4 regions of the Cedecea sp. NFIX57 genome follow, and region 4 is predicted to be linked to each of the others. Evidence: predicted binding sites of a transcription regulator. Region 4 holds the regulator's gene; each other region holds the start of a gene.
The links. The regulator CRP, encoded in region 4, controls carbon source genes, mostly activating them, when cyclic AMP is high. The targets are predictions, from matches to a motif close to ATGTGANNNNNNTCACAT.
Positions count from the first base shown of each region.

Region 1 (4,186 bases), on a different contig from region 4:
TCGCCACAACGACGTCCGCCGCGGCTAGCTGGTCGCGGAAGTTGTCATTATTCAGGGCTTTTTCATCCAGAAGCTGGCGTGGGTCGAGCAGGCAAAGCGTGGCCCGCAGGTCAATCCACGGCTGATATACGTCAGCGGTAAGCATATCCAGGATTTGTTTCGGGTGACCAAGGCCGGTGGGTTCAATTAGCAGGCGGTCTGGCTTGCCCTGGCGCAGCAGGGTATTAAGGCCGACCTGCATCGGCAGGCCGTTAACGCAGCACATACAGCCGCCAGGGATCTCTTTCAGCAGCGCACCGCTGTCAGCCAGCAGGGCGCCATCAATGCCCACTTCACCAAATTCATTGACCAGCACCGCCCATTTTTCATCGACGGGCTTGTTGGCCAGCAAATGTAAAATGGTGGTGGTTTTACCGCTGCCCAGGAAGCCGGTAATTAAATTCGTTTTTGTCACGGTGACTCCGGGGGTTTACTGCCTGTAAACCACGTCAATCTATCAGTGATTATTCATCATTTACGCTGACTATCCTGACGACAACCCGGAGAAAAGAGAAGCCTTAACGCGGCTTACCGCACCGTAAGACCACGTTAAGCGCATTGATTGTTAACTTAAGCGCAAGTTTTCGACCGCGCCGCGCGCGCCCAGGCGAATGAGTTGCTGCCAGGCTTGCTGAACGTTTTCGACAAATTTTTCGTTTTTGGGCAGGTCATCACCAAAAATTTCGCTCAGGCTGAGGAGGGCGCTGACGCGTTCGTTTTCGCTGCTGTCGCTCACCAACATCTGAATTTTGCCCTGAAGCGGATCGCGAACGTCAATCGCATGGCCCTGTTCGTCGAGGCCGCTAACGTAGCGCATCCAGCCGGCGATCCCGAGCGCCAGGCATGGCCAGTGGCTGCCGTTTGCCAGATGCCAGCGAACGCTTTCCAGCCAGCGCTGGGGAAGCTTCTGGCTGCCGTCCATGGCAATTTGCCAGGTGCGATGCTTCAGGGCAGGATTTGCAAACCGCTCGAGGAGGCTGGCGGCATACTGGTTCAAATCGACGCCCTTAATATTCAGCGTCAGTGCCTGCTCCTGCAGCATCAGGTGCTTTGCAGCAAGGGCAAAATGTTCGTCGGCCATGCAATCATTAATATGCGGGTAACCGGCAAGGTAGCCGAGATAAGCCAGAAACGAGTGGCTGCCGTTGAGCATCCGCAGCTTCATCTGCTCGTAGGGCACCACATCGGCAACCATTTCCACCCCGACGGCTTCCCACTCCGGGCGACCGGCTACAAAATTATCTTCGACGACCCACTGAATAAACGGCTCGGCGGCAATGGCACAGGGGTCTTGTACGCCCAGTATTTCCGCAATTTCCTGCAGCGATTCCTCAGTGGCTGCCGGAACAATGCGGTCAACCATGGTGCTGGGGAAGGTGACTTCTTTGGCAATCCATTCTGCCAGCCCGGCGCTTCGACTCGCGGCCATACCCAGCACGGCCTGGCGAACCAGGTGCCCGTTATCAGGAATGTTATCGCAGGATAAGACCGTAAACGGGTTTAATCCACGCTCGCGGCGGCGGCTTAGTGCCTCTACAAGTATTCCTGGTACGGAATGCGGAGCCTGGGGCGACGCCAGATCGTGAATAATCCGCTCATTGGTGGTATCCAGCTTTCCGCTGGCGGGATCGATGCAGTAGCCTTTTTCGGTCACGGTCAGGGAAACAATGGCGACCTGCGGTTCACAAAACTTCTCTATGATGGCTGCCATACCATCCAGCTTCGCATTCAGGCATTCTTTCACGGCGCCGATAACCCGCGCCTGGTTTCCCGCCGCCCCTTTCTCCAGCACCGTGAAAAGATGATCCTGTTGCCGAAGATCTTGCATCAGCTTATCGCCGTTAAACAGGCTGATCTCACAGATCCCCCAGTCGCCGCCCAGCTTGTTGAGCACTCGGTCGGTGAGCAGGGCCTGATGTGCACGGTGGAAAGCACCAAACCCAAAATGCACGATACGCGTTTTAAGCGCGCGGCGGTCGTAGTTTGGCCGTTGAACGGTATCCGGAAGTGAAGCAGTGGCAAGGGTATCCATAGAGTCGCATCCTGTGTAGGGAGGTGGGAATCTATGCAGTGTAAAGCTGTATGACAGGAAATAAAATTGGTCTGTTTAGTTAATCGCTTTTGTGTGATGTAGGTCTGATAATAGAGCGGATGGATGAAATTGGTATAATAACCTTGATCGTGAGATTAAAAAAAACGCTCCCGAAGGAGCGTCATTTATCATCAGTCGGCGCGGCCCATAGAGCGTTTTTCTGCAATATGAATGCGGATTTTTTCCCCGGCAACCATGTATTCCGGCACCTGAATCACCAGGCCGGTGGACAGCGTTGCTGGCTTGGTACGGGAGCTGGCGGAAGCGCCTTTGATGCCCGGAGCCGTTTCGATGATTTCCAGATCCACGGTTTGCGGCAGCTCCAGCGCCAGCAGCTGGCCGTCCCAGGTCAGCACCTGCATATCCGGCATACCGCCTTCTGGAATGAACTGCAGCTCTTCTTCGATCTGGTCTTTGGTGAAGATGTACGGAGTGTAATCCTCTTTATCCATGAATACGTATTCGTTGCCGTCGATGTAGGAGAAGTCAACGAAGCGACGTGTCAGGGTGATGGTGTCAACGATATCATCGCCTTTGAAGCGTTCTTCCACTTTTTGCCCGGTGCGAACATCGGAGAAACGCATCTTATACAGGGTTGCTGCGCCGCGTGCGCTGGGAGCCTGGATATCAATATCTTTAACAATCAGCAGTTTGCCGTTGTAATTGAGAACCATGCCTTTTTTGATTTCGTTAGCTCTTGCCATCGGTGTTTCCTGTCAAAAATTGAGATGCGAAAATATTGCGTCAAAGTACTCGTGAGGCGCGTTTCAGGCAAGCGGATTTGATAAAGAAGCACAAAAGTAAGGGGTTTAAGGCAAGCGTGTCGGCAACATCCTGCTTTGCCGACACGCCAGACGCGGAAAACGCCCTAGCCGCGGCCATCCTTAGGCGCTAAGAAATAGAAAGCAAACGGCAGCGAACACAAAATAGTGAACATAATCGTGTAGATAGTGACCCACGCGCCCTGCATGATAAACATGTCCAGCGTCCACTGTTCCATTGGCCAGTTGTACTGCTCTTCCACGCCTTCAAAGGTCACCTTTGAAATAAGCGACACGACAATAGTAAAGACGATGGCAACCGCGATAAGGAACTTTTTACCTTCTGGGGTACGAAGTTTTGCAAGCATATCAGCCTCCTGGCTGGGGAATGATTAAGCGTAATGGCCCCGACAATCGGGGCCAGGTAATTAAAACGTGACGTTCACTTTGCCCCAGACCGTCCGGCCTGGTTCATTGACCGGGGTATTGGACGAATAGCCAAAGCTGCTGTTGCCCGCCAGGTTCAGGTGTTCGCTGTAGGTTTTGTTCAACAGGTTATCGACGCCTGCGCTGAGCCTGATGGCTTTGCTGAGACGGTAAGCGGCGTTGGCGGAAAAAATCGCAAAGCCGCTGCTTTTGTCGAAATCTTTCCCGACCACGTTACCCTCATTCAGCGCCACGCGATGCTGGCTGCTGACCAGCCGCAGCAGGCCAGTGCTGCTCCAGTCCCCTCGCTCCCACGTCAGGCCGAAGCGGGTTTCCAGCGGGGCTATTTGCGGCAGCGGCTGATGGTCGCTGGTGTTTTGCCCCCAGGCATACGCCAGGCTTGCGTCTGCTTTCCAGGATTCGGTCAGCGCGTAGCTCATGCCCATTTCGCCCCCCATAATGGTGGCGTCAACGTTATCTGCCTGACTGACGCGGGCGTTATTGGGGTCATAGCGGAAGAGAATAAAATCATTCACCCGGCCAAGGTACGCGGAAACCCAACTATTCAGGCGTTCACCGCTGTACTGGGCACCAATATCCAACTGCGTCGTTTTTTCTGTTTTCAGCTTATCGAAGACATTTTTAGTGCCGTCCGGCCCGTAGGTGGGGGAAAACAGTTCCCAGTAATCCGGGAAGCGCTCAGTGTAGCCCACGCCAGCGTACAGCATGACGGGAACACCACTCAGCGTTTGTTCGTAGCGCACAAAACCTGCCGGTAGCGTTTTGCTGCGCACGCTGGCGCCAACGTCCGTATCATTATTGACGCGAGTCCGATCGAGGCGCGCGCCGCCGATAACTTTGTTGTTGT
Region 1 covers NZ_FXAS01000001.1:233,281-237,466, forward strand. Annotated here, with positions in the region: gene B9Y90_RS01100 (CobW family GTP-binding protein) at 1-454, opposite strand, end outside; gene B9Y90_RS01105 (mannitol dehydrogenase family protein) at 605-2,071, opposite strand; gene yeiP (elongation factor P-like protein YeiP) at 2,263-2,835, opposite strand; gene B9Y90_RS01115 (DUF2534 family protein) at 3,000-3,260, opposite strand; gene B9Y90_RS01120 (TonB-dependent receptor domain-containing protein) at 3,321-4,186, opposite strand, start outside.
Region 1: a site for CRP is predicted at 2,163-2,180, ahead of B9Y90_RS01105 (mannitol dehydrogenase family protein). Genes of this name have one in related genera too.

Region 2 (4,186 bases), on a different contig from region 4:
CAGCGCTTCGGCTTCGTTCATCATCAGGCCGTGGCTAACTTCAATGCCCGCCTGCTGTAAACGGTAAAGGCCTCGGCCGGCAACCTGCGGATTAGGATCCTGCATGGCCGCTACCACGCGAGACACGCCCGCGGCAATCAAGGCATCACAGCACGGTGGCGTGCGGCCATGGTGGCTGCAGGGTTCAAGCGTGACGTAAGCCGTGGCCCCCCGGGCCTGCTCGCCAGCCATACGCAAAGCGTGAACTTCCGCATGAGGTTCCCCGGCGCGAAAGTGGAACCCTTCCCCCACAATCTTGCCGTCTTTAACTATCACGCAGCCGACATTCGGGTTCGGTGCGGTGGTAAAACGCCCGCGTTTAGCCAGCTCAAGCGCTCGAGCCATAAACTGTTCATCAAGAGACATCGGCATTAATCCTGTAAACGGGCGATTTCTTCACCAAATTCTTTGATATCTTCAAAGCTACGGTAGACCGAAGCAAAGCGAATATAGGCGACTTTATCCAGCTTCTTGAGCTGCTCCATCACCAGGTTACCGATGAGTTTACTCGGGATTTCGCGTTCGCCGGTTGCTCGAAGGTGCGACTTAATATGGCTGATAGCCATTTCCACGTCGTCAGAATTGACCGGACGTTTTTCCAGCGCTTTCAGGATGCCGCTGCGCAGTTTGTCTTCGTTAAACGGCTCGCGCACCTCATTGCTCTTCACCACTCTCGGCATCACCAGCTCCGCAACCTCGAAAGTCGTGAAGCGTTCGTGACAAACCAGGCACTGGCGCCGACGGCGTACGGAGGAACCTTCACCCACCAGGCGAGAGTCAATAACTTTGGTGTCCACGGCGAAACAGAATGGGCAATGCATAGCGTTTCCTGCTGGGATTATAAAGATGAACAATAGTTTACCGCGAAGTTGCGGGAGTACAAAGACAGCGCCGACGCTGCGACGTCAAATATGACTTTTCAAACGCGAAGAACTACGCTTAAATCAGCGAACCTTAACAAGGAAAAGCCAACCATGACAAAGACTTACTTAAGAATTATCCTGGTTTCAAGTCTGATGAGCCTGACCGCTTGCGCCCAGCAAACTGAAGTACGTCAGATGCGCAGTCAAATTGGTTCCTTAAATCAGGAAATGACCAAACTTAGCCAGCAAACGGTGAAGCTGACCCAGCAGAATGCTCTGAACGCGAAGTCGACCAGCGGCGTTTATCTTCTGCCGGGTTCAAACACGGCTGCACGCCTTAACAGCCAGATTGGTAACCTGAAAATGTCGCTGACTAACGTTGCGGCTGAAGCCAACGGCACCCGCGCCACGTTGCTGATTCAGGGGGAATCGAACGATCCGCTGCCGGCCTTCAGCGGCAAAGTGGAATGGGGGCAGATCCAGGGGACCACGGACAACTTCCAGGAAGTTAACGTGCAAACACAATCTATAGACGCTCCGGCCAGCATCCTCGCCCCGAGTGACGTGTCGATTCCGCTTCGCCTGTCCGGTATCACGCCCGATCAATTAGGGTTTGTGCGCGTACACGATATTCAGCCAGTTTCTGCCGCACAGCCAATGGCCGCGCAATAAGTTTTTCGCTCCTTGCCCAACGCTCGCTTCAACCACAGATTCGCTTCTTACCCTCACCCTGGCCCTCTCCCTAAAAGGGAGAGGGGAAAAAAATCCCCCATCGCTGGTTTTCCCCCTCTGGGAGAGGGAATAAAAATCCCCCGCCGCTGGTTTTCCCTCAACCTCTCTGGGAGAGGGAAGAGATCATCGTCGGTTTTCCCCCCTCTTCCTCTGGGAGAGGAAATCAATCTTCGGCGGTTTTCCCCCTCTCCCTCTGGGAGAGGGCCGGGGTGAGGGTCGAAGTCACCCCGTTCTCCCGGAAGCGATGAAACAAAAAGATGACTAAGAGACATTTTTCGACAAGAGAGCTTGTCACACTCTTTCACACGCCCCGCACAATATGTGAAGCAGCCCCACTATTATCACTTCGTCCTTAGGGTGATCCATATCACATTTAGATGTAACAACCCGGCATACGTTTGCGTAATTTGACGAAGCAGGTACAATCACGCCGTTTTTAATGTGCGCAAACGTGAACGCAATCGATTACGCATATGAGAAGAATGTGAAATAGAACATATTTTTGTGAGCAGGGATTTCTATAATAGTCGCGCTGCAAAGGTCCTTCCCCTGAGACCGGCGGCCAGGGATGACATCTCACATCCGCATCGCACCAAAATTACGTAAACAGTGGCTAAAAATATGAAAAAAATTATTCTGGCAGCCGGCACCGTTCTGGCGCTTTCCAGCTCTTTCTCTGCCAGCGCAGAAGAAGCAAAAAACAGCGAATACCTCTCCGACTGGTGGCACCAGAGCGTTAACGTTGTCGGCAGCTATCACACCCGTTTCGGGCCACAGCTGCGCAACGATACCTACCTGGAATATGAAGCATTCGCCAAAAAAGACTGGTTCGATTTCTACGGCTACGTGGATGCGCCAGTCTTCTTCGGCGGTAACACCCAGGCGAAAGGGATCTGGAACCACGGTTCCCCACTGTTTATGGAAATCGAACCTCGCTTCTCCATCGATAAGCTGACCGGGACCGACCTGAGCTTTGGTCCGTTCAAAGAGTGGTACTTCGCGAACAACTACATTTACGACATGGGTCGTAACCAGGCTAATCGCCAGAGCACCTGGTACATGGGTCTGGGTACCGATATCGACACCGGCCTGCCAATGAGCCTGTCGATGAACGTGTATGCCAAGTACCAGTGGCAGAACTACGGTGCCTCTAACGAAAACGAGTGGGATGGCTACCGCTTCAAGGTTAAATACTTCGTGCCGATCACCTCCCTGTGGGGTGGTAAACTGAGCTATATCGGTTTCACCAACGTAGACTGGGACTCTGACCTGGGCAACGATCAGTACCGTACCAATAACTCCGTTGCGTCCAGCCACATCCTGTCGCTGAACTACGATCATCTGCACTATTCCTTCGTGGCTCGTTACTTCCATAACGGCGGCCAGTGGAAAGATGGCGATCAGCCGTTCTTCATGAACGAGCGCGTGAAGTCTACTGGCTTCGGCTATTATGTGGTTGTCGGTTACAACTTCTAATCGTCATCCCTTGTAAAAAAACCGGCCAACTGGCCGGTTTTTTTATTTCTCAGGCAAATAGCCTTTGGCCTTCTGAAGGGCAATAAAAGCCTGCAGAGAACGATCGTGGCGCTCCTGAAACACCCGTCCGGTTAAATGAATATCCCGACAGCGATCCAGCCTGAAGCTACGATAATCATTCCGTGCCTCGCACCAGGCCACCAGCAGCCAGACCTCCCCCCAAAATGACAGCCCTAACGGATGAATATCCCGCTCCGTCAACTCCCCTTTTTCATCCTCATACAGGAGATGAACAACCTGGCATTTGTCGATGGCGGAATGAAACAGATCGAACCGGGCTTTCACCTGCGGAAACTTGTTAAAATTTGGCGAGATAATGCGGCTGCGTTCGGCAACCCGACGCTTTTCCGGGGTGAGCACAGCGAGGAGTTTTTCATGCACGGACTCGGCAGATTTGGCCAGCGATTCTCCGCTCCAGGTTTGCACCATTCTTAGCGCCGCAATCACCGCCTCAACCTCTCCGGTCGTCAGCATCAGCGGAGGAAGATCGTACCCTGCCAGCAGGCGATAGCCACAGCCCGCCTCCCCTTCTATCGGCACGCCGGAGAGGGAGAGATCCTGAATGTCGCGGTAGATAGTTCGCTCTGAAACTTCCAGCCTTGCGGCAAGCTGTGCAGCCGTCGTCAGGCGCCTGCCGCGAAGGATTTGCACTATCTGAAATAATCGATCGGCTCTTCGGCTCATGGTTGTTCCGGGAAAATAAGGCCTGCCCGGGCGGCAGGCTTTAGCGTCAGTATTAAGACTTAAACCGGCTGATGCAACCCGACGCGATTGCCCTCGCTGTCGATCATTAACGCAATCGTGCCGATATCATAGGGCAACACCTGCGGACCAAAATCCAGACGGCCACCCGCCACTTCTACCTGCTGTAATGCTTTAACGATATCGGGCGTATAAAGATAAATCACCGCGCCTGTCTCAGAAGGCACAAACCGCTCCCCCTTCACCAAAGAGCCGCCGGTGGCAGGTTGGCTATACGAAAATACCGCATTCTCCACGCCGGCTATCGTTTCACG
Region 2 covers NZ_FXAS01000004.1:141,978-146,163, reverse strand. Annotated here, with positions in the region: gene ribD (bifunctional diaminohydroxyphosphoribosylaminopyrimidine deaminase/5-amino-6-(5-phosphoribosylamino)uracil reductase RibD) at 1-405, opposite strand, end outside; gene nrdR (transcriptional regulator NrdR) at 411-860, opposite strand; gene B9Y90_RS04580 (SadB/YajI family lipoprotein) at 1,014-1,574, shown strand; gene B9Y90_RS04575 (nucleoside-specific channel-forming protein Tsx) at 2,256-3,110, shown strand; gene B9Y90_RS04570 (helix-turn-helix transcriptional regulator) at 3,153-3,854, opposite strand; gene B9Y90_RS04565 (VOC family protein) at 3,914-4,186, opposite strand, start outside.
Region 2: a site for CRP is predicted at 1,990-2,007, ahead of B9Y90_RS04575 (nucleoside-specific channel-forming protein Tsx). Genes of this name have one in related genera too.

Region 3 (4,186 bases), on a different contig from region 4:
CGCACGTCTGCCGGGATCATATCCCCCGCATAGAGCTGCACGATGTCGCCCACGACCAGCTCGCGCATCGGGATTTCACGCGGGGTTCCTTTTTGCCCCGCGTGTTCACGACGCACAACCGTGGCAGTGGTGCGAACCATTGCTTTTAGCGCCTCGGCAGATTTCGCCGAGCGGTGTTCCTGCCAGAAACGCACCAGGCCGCTGAGCGCCACCATGGTGCCGATGATAATCACCGTCGTCAGGTCGCCGTCTTCGCCGTGGCTGGTGGGCAGCCAGTAATCGGTAAAGAAGCTGATCCCGGCGAGAATACCGAGCACGTAGATAAACGGGTTATTAAATGCCATCAGCAGCTGAACCAGCGCGTGAGGCGGCTTGTCATGGGCAACTTCGTTCAGGCCATCCCGCTCCAGCCGGGCGCTGGCGTGGGCTTCCTGCAGCCCTTCCCGGGTGGTGTTCAGGTTGACCAGGGTTTCTGCGATGCCGTTTTTGGCTTCCTGGGCGGCACGCATAGACAGCGTGCTTTTTTTATTACGGTTCTTGGTTTGTACAGTCATGGTGGTGCTCCTGTCGCCGGACGGCAGCAGACTCTTTAGGGTAAACGCCAGATTAAGGGCGGCCGAAAATAGCCCGATGTCGTATGAACGATCGGTTTTAAATTAATTTCGCACAGGGTTTCTCGCTATTTATTTATTAAAAATAAACAGGTGAGAAATTTATATTTTCTTTTCTTGGGACGTGTTTATTCCTGCTGAAAAATATGCCAGAAAGCATCAGCGAATAAACAGGTACCAACAGTGACGTAACTCAGCGTGGCGCACGGAAGCGGACTGCGGCATAGCGCGCAGACGCACCCGACAGCGTAACGGCTGAATCAGGCTACGAAGGGTCGACTTTGTGGGTCTTCGCCATCAGAGAAGCTGCAACGACGCTCCAGCTGGCCGGTGACAGGACTGACTCGCCAGTTGGTAATGCGTTGATTCAACTCACTGATTTTCGAAGAGAAAATTGAGTTTGACTGTTTTTTACGTGCGGACAACACCCGATCGCGAGGCGGCCGGACACGCAGCGTTGATGTCACTGTTTTGACACCAGGAAAAAGGGTAGATTTGAAGTTCATAACACACCTCGGGACCGTGAAAACCCTGGTCGAGGTGGGACAACACGAGAGCATCAGGCTCCGGCGAGACACACCAAAACGAAGAAGTGATCACAATCGATTTCATGTTTACTTTCCCGAACCGCCATTAAGGCCATGTTCGGGCAGCTACTAAATTCAGTATCCATTAGTCTCTTATGTCAGGTTAGGAAAGGCCGCAACTTCGGCCCGTGAAATCTACCCATGGGCAGTACTATTGTCAACCCGCTAATGGAAATTAAATTCGTTCGTTTATATTTCAGAGAGGAAATATTGAGGGAGGGGAATAAAGGGTATTTTTTATGGTGATTTCGAGGGAGCGTATTGTCATGTTAGCACAATGAAATTCCGTTCACTTTTAGTTCTTTCTCATATGCTGACACCATTACAGTGAACGTGTCAGGTGGCATTACGCCATGCCCCCTGACAAACCCCGGCGCCCGGCGAGCTCATCGCCGCTGAAGCGGTAAACCCACCGGCTATCACCCAAACATTCGGGGTCGTTCGCGATTCGTTCCCGACGATCGCTCTCTTTCGCTGTTCCCGACAGCTCAACCCCGCCTGTTTGGGTCATAACCGGGGGCGATGAGAGCCGGGAACAAGGGCGTGACTGTAGGACTTGAAGCAACGTTAACGTTCCGAGTAGCTGCGGAATTGAAGCGAGGCAAGGTTCCGGCTTAAATCGCCTCCGTTTTCTCTCCGACTGGCCAGGGTCCGGCCGTCGGGAACGGCCGGAGGCTGAGAGCGTCGGGAACGCATCTCAGCCGACCCAGGACTGGGAGATAAAACGGAGGTCTGCCGCTTCAGCGGTCGATTTATTTCGCCGGGAGTCCGGGTTCTTAGGGGAGTGACGGTGACTCCCCTAAGACGTTCACCGGTGCGGTGGCTGTATATGAAACAAGACTAGAAGTGAACGGAATATTCGCCAGCCCGCATGAGTGCGGATATCTCTCTAGAGGCCTCACCGCGATTAAGAATTTTCCTTAAGCTAAATCAAACCCCACTGGCAAAGCCGATTTATGCCAAGCAGACTTTGATTTGAAACAAAATTTAACGCTTATAGCGGTTCGTCTAATCCGTTAGTGTGATAAAAATCACATTCAGGCGGCAGGGGAACTGCCGTCGACAACCCGTTTTTGTTTCAGTTGAAAAGTTAGGTCGAACGTTATGGATGCGAAACCAACTCGCAGCCCCGGCGGCAAAATTGCGCTGTGGCTGTTCTATGCTTTTTGTTTGTACATCGTTTGGGCGATGGTGCGTTATTTTTGGGTCGTCAGCGGGGTAACCAGCGGCGATTTAGGCACCTTCAGCGGCAAACTTCTCGGCGCGCTGATGGGGTTGCTGGTGCTTGGTTCCGTGGCGGCGGTACTGGGCTGGATAGCGTGGTATACAAGGCCGCGTGTTTATCCCGTTCGCACCAGGGAAAATCGAATGCGTTGAAACCAGATTGCCCGATGAGCCACCTGCATTTGCGTGGCTCAGGATGTATACCTTCCCGCTTTGAAACTCTTCGTTGGCCTCAGCCTATTTATTTCATTCTCTTCCCTGACATCATTTAATTTTTCGTGTGTATTTCAATGTCATTTATCCATTATAAAAAGAGGGTTTTTCGTATTTATATAACTGTGCGTAAAGTCACGTTTGTTATTTTTCGAACTGTCTACACTGCGGGAAGGTTAATGGGGGAAACTATGCGCGTTTATATTGTTCGGGTCATAACGCTTTTTCGCTTTATGTTGCTGATGCTTGGCAACAAGGCGCGCGTTTGGCTGAATAATAGCTGCTGGTTTAATAGCGTGAGTGAACTGGAAAAAGACGACGCCGTTTATTTTGATTCTCTCGATAACGCCTGTGTCGTGAACTGGTCCCGGCTATGGTGCAGCGCAGAGACTCTATATCATTCGCTTCGCTATTCACATTCTCCGTCATTAAAAAGAGGGCAAAGCGTTGCACGCCCGCACCGCCTGGCCGTTCGCAAACGCTATGAACTCTCGTTCTTGTGCCGTATTTCCAGCCTGCATCAGCTGATGATGTGTCTTCACGCCGGTGGTGATGCCGGAGACGCCGCGATGCTGGCCGTTGTTCGTCCCCAAAGCACAATGCGCTTTTCAGCCATTGTGCTTTTTTTATTGCCATTCTTCAGCCAGATAAGGAGTTGTTATGTATATCGTTTGTGTTGCCGCTTGCCCTACGGGCGTCGCCCATACCTACATGGCTGCGGAAGCGCTGGCCCTGGTTGGCCAACAGCGCGGTCATGAGGTGAAAGTCGAAACTCAGGGCAGCATGGGCGTTGAAAACGAAATTACCGCTGACGATCTTGCACGGGCCGACGCGGTTATTCTCGCCGCTGATGTGGCGATTACCGGCAAAGAACGTTTTGACGGCATGATGAAACTAGAGTGCAGCGTGGCCGATCCTATCAAGTTTGGCGAGGCCGTATTTGAGGCGATAGAGGCGGAGATAGCAAATGGCTAAATTCAGGGCAGAGGCGGGGATGTCGACCGGCAAAGAAGTCAAAAATGCCATTATGACCGGGGTGTCGTGGATGCTGCCGTTTGTCATCGCCGGGGCGGTGATCATGGGCATTGCGCGCATCGGCGCTTCGCTCTACGGCATTGATAATATCTGGGATGCCAGCCATGCCCAGGCGGCGAGCATCATTGTGCAGATGCTGCATAAATTCGACGGATTTGGCGGCCTGGCGCTGTCGCTGATGCTGCCGGTGGTCGCCGGGTATATCAGCTTTGCTATCGCCAATAAGCCAGGCCTGGCGCCGGGGATGGTGGGGGGACTATTGGCCAGCAGTCTGGGAACCGGGTTTCTTGGGGCGCTCGCCGCCGGTTTTGTCGCGGGTTATATCGTGCGGGCGCTGGCAACCTGGATCAAACTGCCTGCTGCGCTGGCCTCGGCTGGCCCTATTTTTATCCTGCCCGTTGGCGGCACGCTGCTGACCTGCATAGTGATGGCGTTTATTATCGGCGGCCCGCTGGCGGCGCTGAATCACGGGATGGAAAGCTGGCTGCTGGCGATGTCCGGGACGAACAAAATCAT
Region 3 covers NZ_FXAS01000005.1:26,326-30,511, reverse strand. Annotated here, with positions in the region: gene mgtA (magnesium-translocating P-type ATPase) at 1-554, opposite strand, end outside; gene drpB (cell division protein DrpB) at 2,303-2,575, shown strand; gene B9Y90_RS05215 (PTS fructose transporter subunit IIB) at 3,296-3,610, shown strand; gene B9Y90_RS05210 (PTS fructose transporter subunit IIC) at 3,603-4,186, shown strand, end outside.
Region 3: a site for CRP is predicted at 2,218-2,235, ahead of drpB (cell division protein DrpB). Genes of this name have one in related genera too.

Region 4 (4,186 bases):
TTGAGCGAGTTGAACAGCGCGTTGTGCGCCTGGTTGACCCGCATACGCTGCCAGGCCAGCGGGGTGGGCTCCGGATCGTTGCTTAATATCAGCCGAATAGCGTCCTGATCCGCCTCCAATGCGTCGTGGGCGTTCTGGCGCAGCAGGCCGGTTTGCCACTGTGGCCAGAGCCAGATCATGCCGCCAAAGGCAATCAGGCAGCCGAGCAGGGTGTCTATGAGCCGGGGAATGATGTAACTCTCGGCGCTGAGGGTGATGAGCTGCAGGGTATATACCGCCGTGACGGTGAAACCGATGGTGGCCCAGCCGTAGCTTTTGCGGATAAACAGGTAGCTCACCAGCGTAATCATTAACATCGCCAGCAGGGTGTAGCTGTCCGGGACGTGGAAGTGCAGGGTGATACCCGCTATACACAGCCCTGCCATGGTGCCTGCCGCCCTGTGAACGATGCGCACCCGCGTTGCACCATAGCCGTTTTGCGTCACGAACATCACCGTCATCAGGATCCAATACGGCTTTGGCAAGTGTAAGAAGGAGCCCAGCAGGCTGGCAATGGTCAGCATCACGCCTAAACGTGCGGAGCTGCGCAAAGCGGAGGATTTGAACGAGAGATAGCTTTTCAGGGCCGGGAAAAACGGTAAACGGCGTTCCCTGTCCTCCATTAAATCCCTCACGTACAGCGGCCGCTGGGTTTTCAGTACCCGGGCAATGCGGCTGAAGTGGTAATGGCAGAACTGCCCCACAGGATTGTCCGGGTTCTGGCGGGCGATTTTTTCCAGCGCGTCGATTTGCTTGTCCATGGTAAAACGCGTTGGGTAGCGGTGATAAAGAATATCGTCTGCCAGCACGCGCAGGCGCGCGGCGATGGTTTGGGCATTCCAGCGGATCACGGCTTCCGCATGGCTCTGCTCGACCAGCTTCTGAACCTCTTCCGGCTGATGCAGGCTAACCGAAATGTGCTCCTGCAAATCCAGCGCGACCTGGAAAGCACGTAACAGGCGCTTGTAGCCGTTTTGCTGGTTGGCGGACAGCATATGCAACTGCTGATAACAGGTGGTTATCAGGTCGACGGCTTTTTGCTGGCGGGCAAGCAGCGGCGGCAGCGCCTTTTCCGGATCGGTGTGCTGGGTTAGCAGGCTGTATTTTGCTTCGCAGTAATCTGCAAGCTGGCGATACAACAGGCTGAGCGACTCTCTGAGCGGCTGTTCACGCCATAGCCGGAACCAAAACCAGTTGAAGGCGCCGTACCAGATGGTGCCGAAGATATAGAGCACCATGGGTTTCCAGATCGGCATATTCCCGGCCATGCTGAGCGTAAAAATAGCGGCGATCAGCGACGCGGGCAGCAGGCGTGCGTGAAGTGAGCTGATTTCCGCCGTGACGCCGAGCAGCAGAGCCATGACGATCAATATCGCCGGCAGCGGGATGTGGGTATAAAGCAGCAGAAGCTGCAGGATAAGGCTGCTGAGGGCGAACAGGCTGCCGCCGATAATCAAACGTTTGAAGAAGCGTTTGTGCGGTGTGTCCAGCCCGGCAATGTTGCAGCAGGCGGGAACTAACGAGAAGAGCAGGCCGTTTTGCAGGCTGCCAAGCAGTAGGCCGATAGCCACGGGAAGACACAGCACCAGCGTTTGCCTCAGCGCGTAGTTAACTTCCGGGTGGTAAATTAATCTCTTCCACATAGCCTGAATTGTAGAGACAAAAAAGGCGTGTTACCGAAGCCACACGCCTTTATAAGGGCTAATTAACGTGTGCCGTAAACGACAATCGTTTTACCGTGGGCGGAAATGAGGTTCTGATCTTCCAGCATTTTCAGAATACGGCCAACGGTTTCGCGGGAGCAGCCCACGATCTGACCGATTTCCTGGCGGGTGATTTTGATTTGCATCCCGTCCGGGTGGGTCATGGCATCCGGCTGTTTAGCCAGGTTAAGCAACGTCTGAGCGATACGGCCGGTCACGTCGAGGAACGCGAGGTTGCCGACTTTCTCAGAGGTGACCTGCAGGCGGCGTGCCATCTGGGAAGAAAGGCGCATCAGGATGTCCGGGTTGACCTGAATCAGCTGACGGAATTTTTTATAGGAAATTTCAGCTACTTCACAGGCGGTCTTGGCACGAACCCAGGCGCTACGCTCCTGACCTTCTTCGAATAAACCTAATTCACCAATGAAATCACCCTGATTCAGATAAGAAAGGATCATCTCCTTGCCTTCTTCATCTTTAATCAGAACAGCTACGGAGCCTTTGACGATGTAGTACAGCGTCTCCGCCTTTTCACCCTGGTGAATCAGCGTGCTCTTCGACGGATACTTATGAATGTGGCAATGAGACAAGAACCATTCGAGAGTCGGGTCTGTTTGCGGTTTGCCAAGCACCATGCGCGGTTATCCTCTGTTATAAACTGGCTACCAAAGACAAGACGTGAAACCTCTTGTCTGGCGTTGCAATCGTGAAATTTTCCCAAGCCCTGGGAGCTGGCGGGCAGGTTAACCCTGCGGCCTGTAATTAGTCGTTTCCTCTGCTTACGGCATAAACGTCTCTGTATCGCAGCAGCATCCGGATTGTTTTAGCATAGCTTTTGGTAAGTGTCTTGTATTGTCTCGTTTCAGCATGACCTGGATCGCCTTACGTTGCCAGTTTTCACGTAGACGCGTAATCTGAAAGAATATTTTCTCAACGGGAGTAAGTAAAATGCAGGCAAGAGTTAAATGGGTGGAAGGCATGACTTTCCTCGGTGAATCCGCTTCTGGCCACCAAATTCTGATGGACGGCAACTCCGGGGATAAAGCGCCAAGTCCGATGGAAATGCTGCTGATGGCCGCGGGTGGTTGTAGCTCAATTGACGTGGTGTCGATTCTGCAAAAAGGCCGTCATGAGGTGACGGATTGTGAGGTGAAACTGACTTCCGAACGTCGTGAAGAAGCGCCACGCCTGTTTACCCACATCCATCTGCATTTTGTTGTGAGTGGTAAAGAGCTGAAAGAAAGTGCGGTTGCCCGCGCCGTTGAGCTGACTGCAGAGAAATATTGCTCGGTGACGTTGATGCTGGAGAAAGCCGCAGAGATTAGCCACAGCTACGAACTTATTGAAGCATAAGTAGAAAAGGGCGGTGTACAAACCGCCCTTACGCCATCAGGCAATTTTCCTGCCTTCCGCCAGCCTCTGCACCAACGGGGCCATGATCAGCTCCATCGCCAGCCCCATTTTCCCTCCCGGCACCACCAATGTATTAATGTGGGAGATAAACGACCCCTGCAACATCGCCAGCAAATAAGGGAAGTCGATGTCGTCCAGCCCGCGGAAGTGAATGACCACGAAGCTTTCGTCCAGCGACGGAATGGCCCGGGCGGCAAACGGGTTAGAAGTATCCACCGTCGGAACGCGCTGGAAGTTGATATGGGTACGTGAGAATTGTGGGGTAATGAAGTTGATGTAATCATCCATGGAGCGCACAACGGAATCCATCACCGCTTCCCGCGAATGCCCACGCTCGCTGGTGTCGCGCACCAGTTTCTGGATCCATTCCAGGTTAACGATGGGCACCACGCCTACCAATAAATCGACGCAGTCGGCGACGTTATGCTGAGGGGTGACCACGCCGCCGTGAAGACCTTCATAAAACAGGACGTCAGTGGGCTCCGGGAGCGGCTGCCAGGGGGTAAACGTTCCCGGTACCTGATTCCACGGCACGGCTTCATCGTAGGTATGCAGGTATTTACGCGATTGCCCTTTGCCGGTCTGGCCGTACTCGATAAAGGTTTGTTCCAATAGCCCGAAATCGTTGGCTTCTGGCCCAAAGTAACTAATATGGCGGCCGGCATCCCGTGCCTTGCGGATAGCCATGTCCATTTCCGGACGGGTATAACGGTGGAAACTGTCGCCTTCAACTTCGGCGGCGCGCAGGTTGAGCTGCTGGAAAATTTTGCGAAAAGCGAGGCTGGTGGTTGTCGTTCCGGCGCCGCTGGAACCTGTGACCGCAATAACCGGGTGTTTGGCTGACATAGGGTGAAAACTCCGTGAGGGATCGGAAAAGAGAGCTGTATCTGCTTGTTATACTTTTCAGCCAGTATAGATCACCCTGCCAGTTAGCGGTCAGCCGCGAAACTGCCCGCGCGGCATAATGTTCACCGTTTCATGGAGTTCAGACCAAACCAGCACGGCCTCGCCGCTTTGTAACTGGCGCTTCA
Region 4 covers NZ_FXAS01000003.1:14,084-18,269, reverse strand. Annotated here, with positions in the region: gene B9Y90_RS02765 (YccS/YhfK family putative transporter) at 1-1,682, opposite strand, end outside; gene crp (cAMP-activated global transcriptional regulator CRP) at 1,745-2,377, opposite strand; gene B9Y90_RS02755 (OsmC family protein) at 2,691-3,095, shown strand; gene B9Y90_RS02750 (phosphoribulokinase) at 3,132-4,001, opposite strand; gene B9Y90_RS02745 (YheU family protein) at 4,092-4,186, opposite strand, start outside.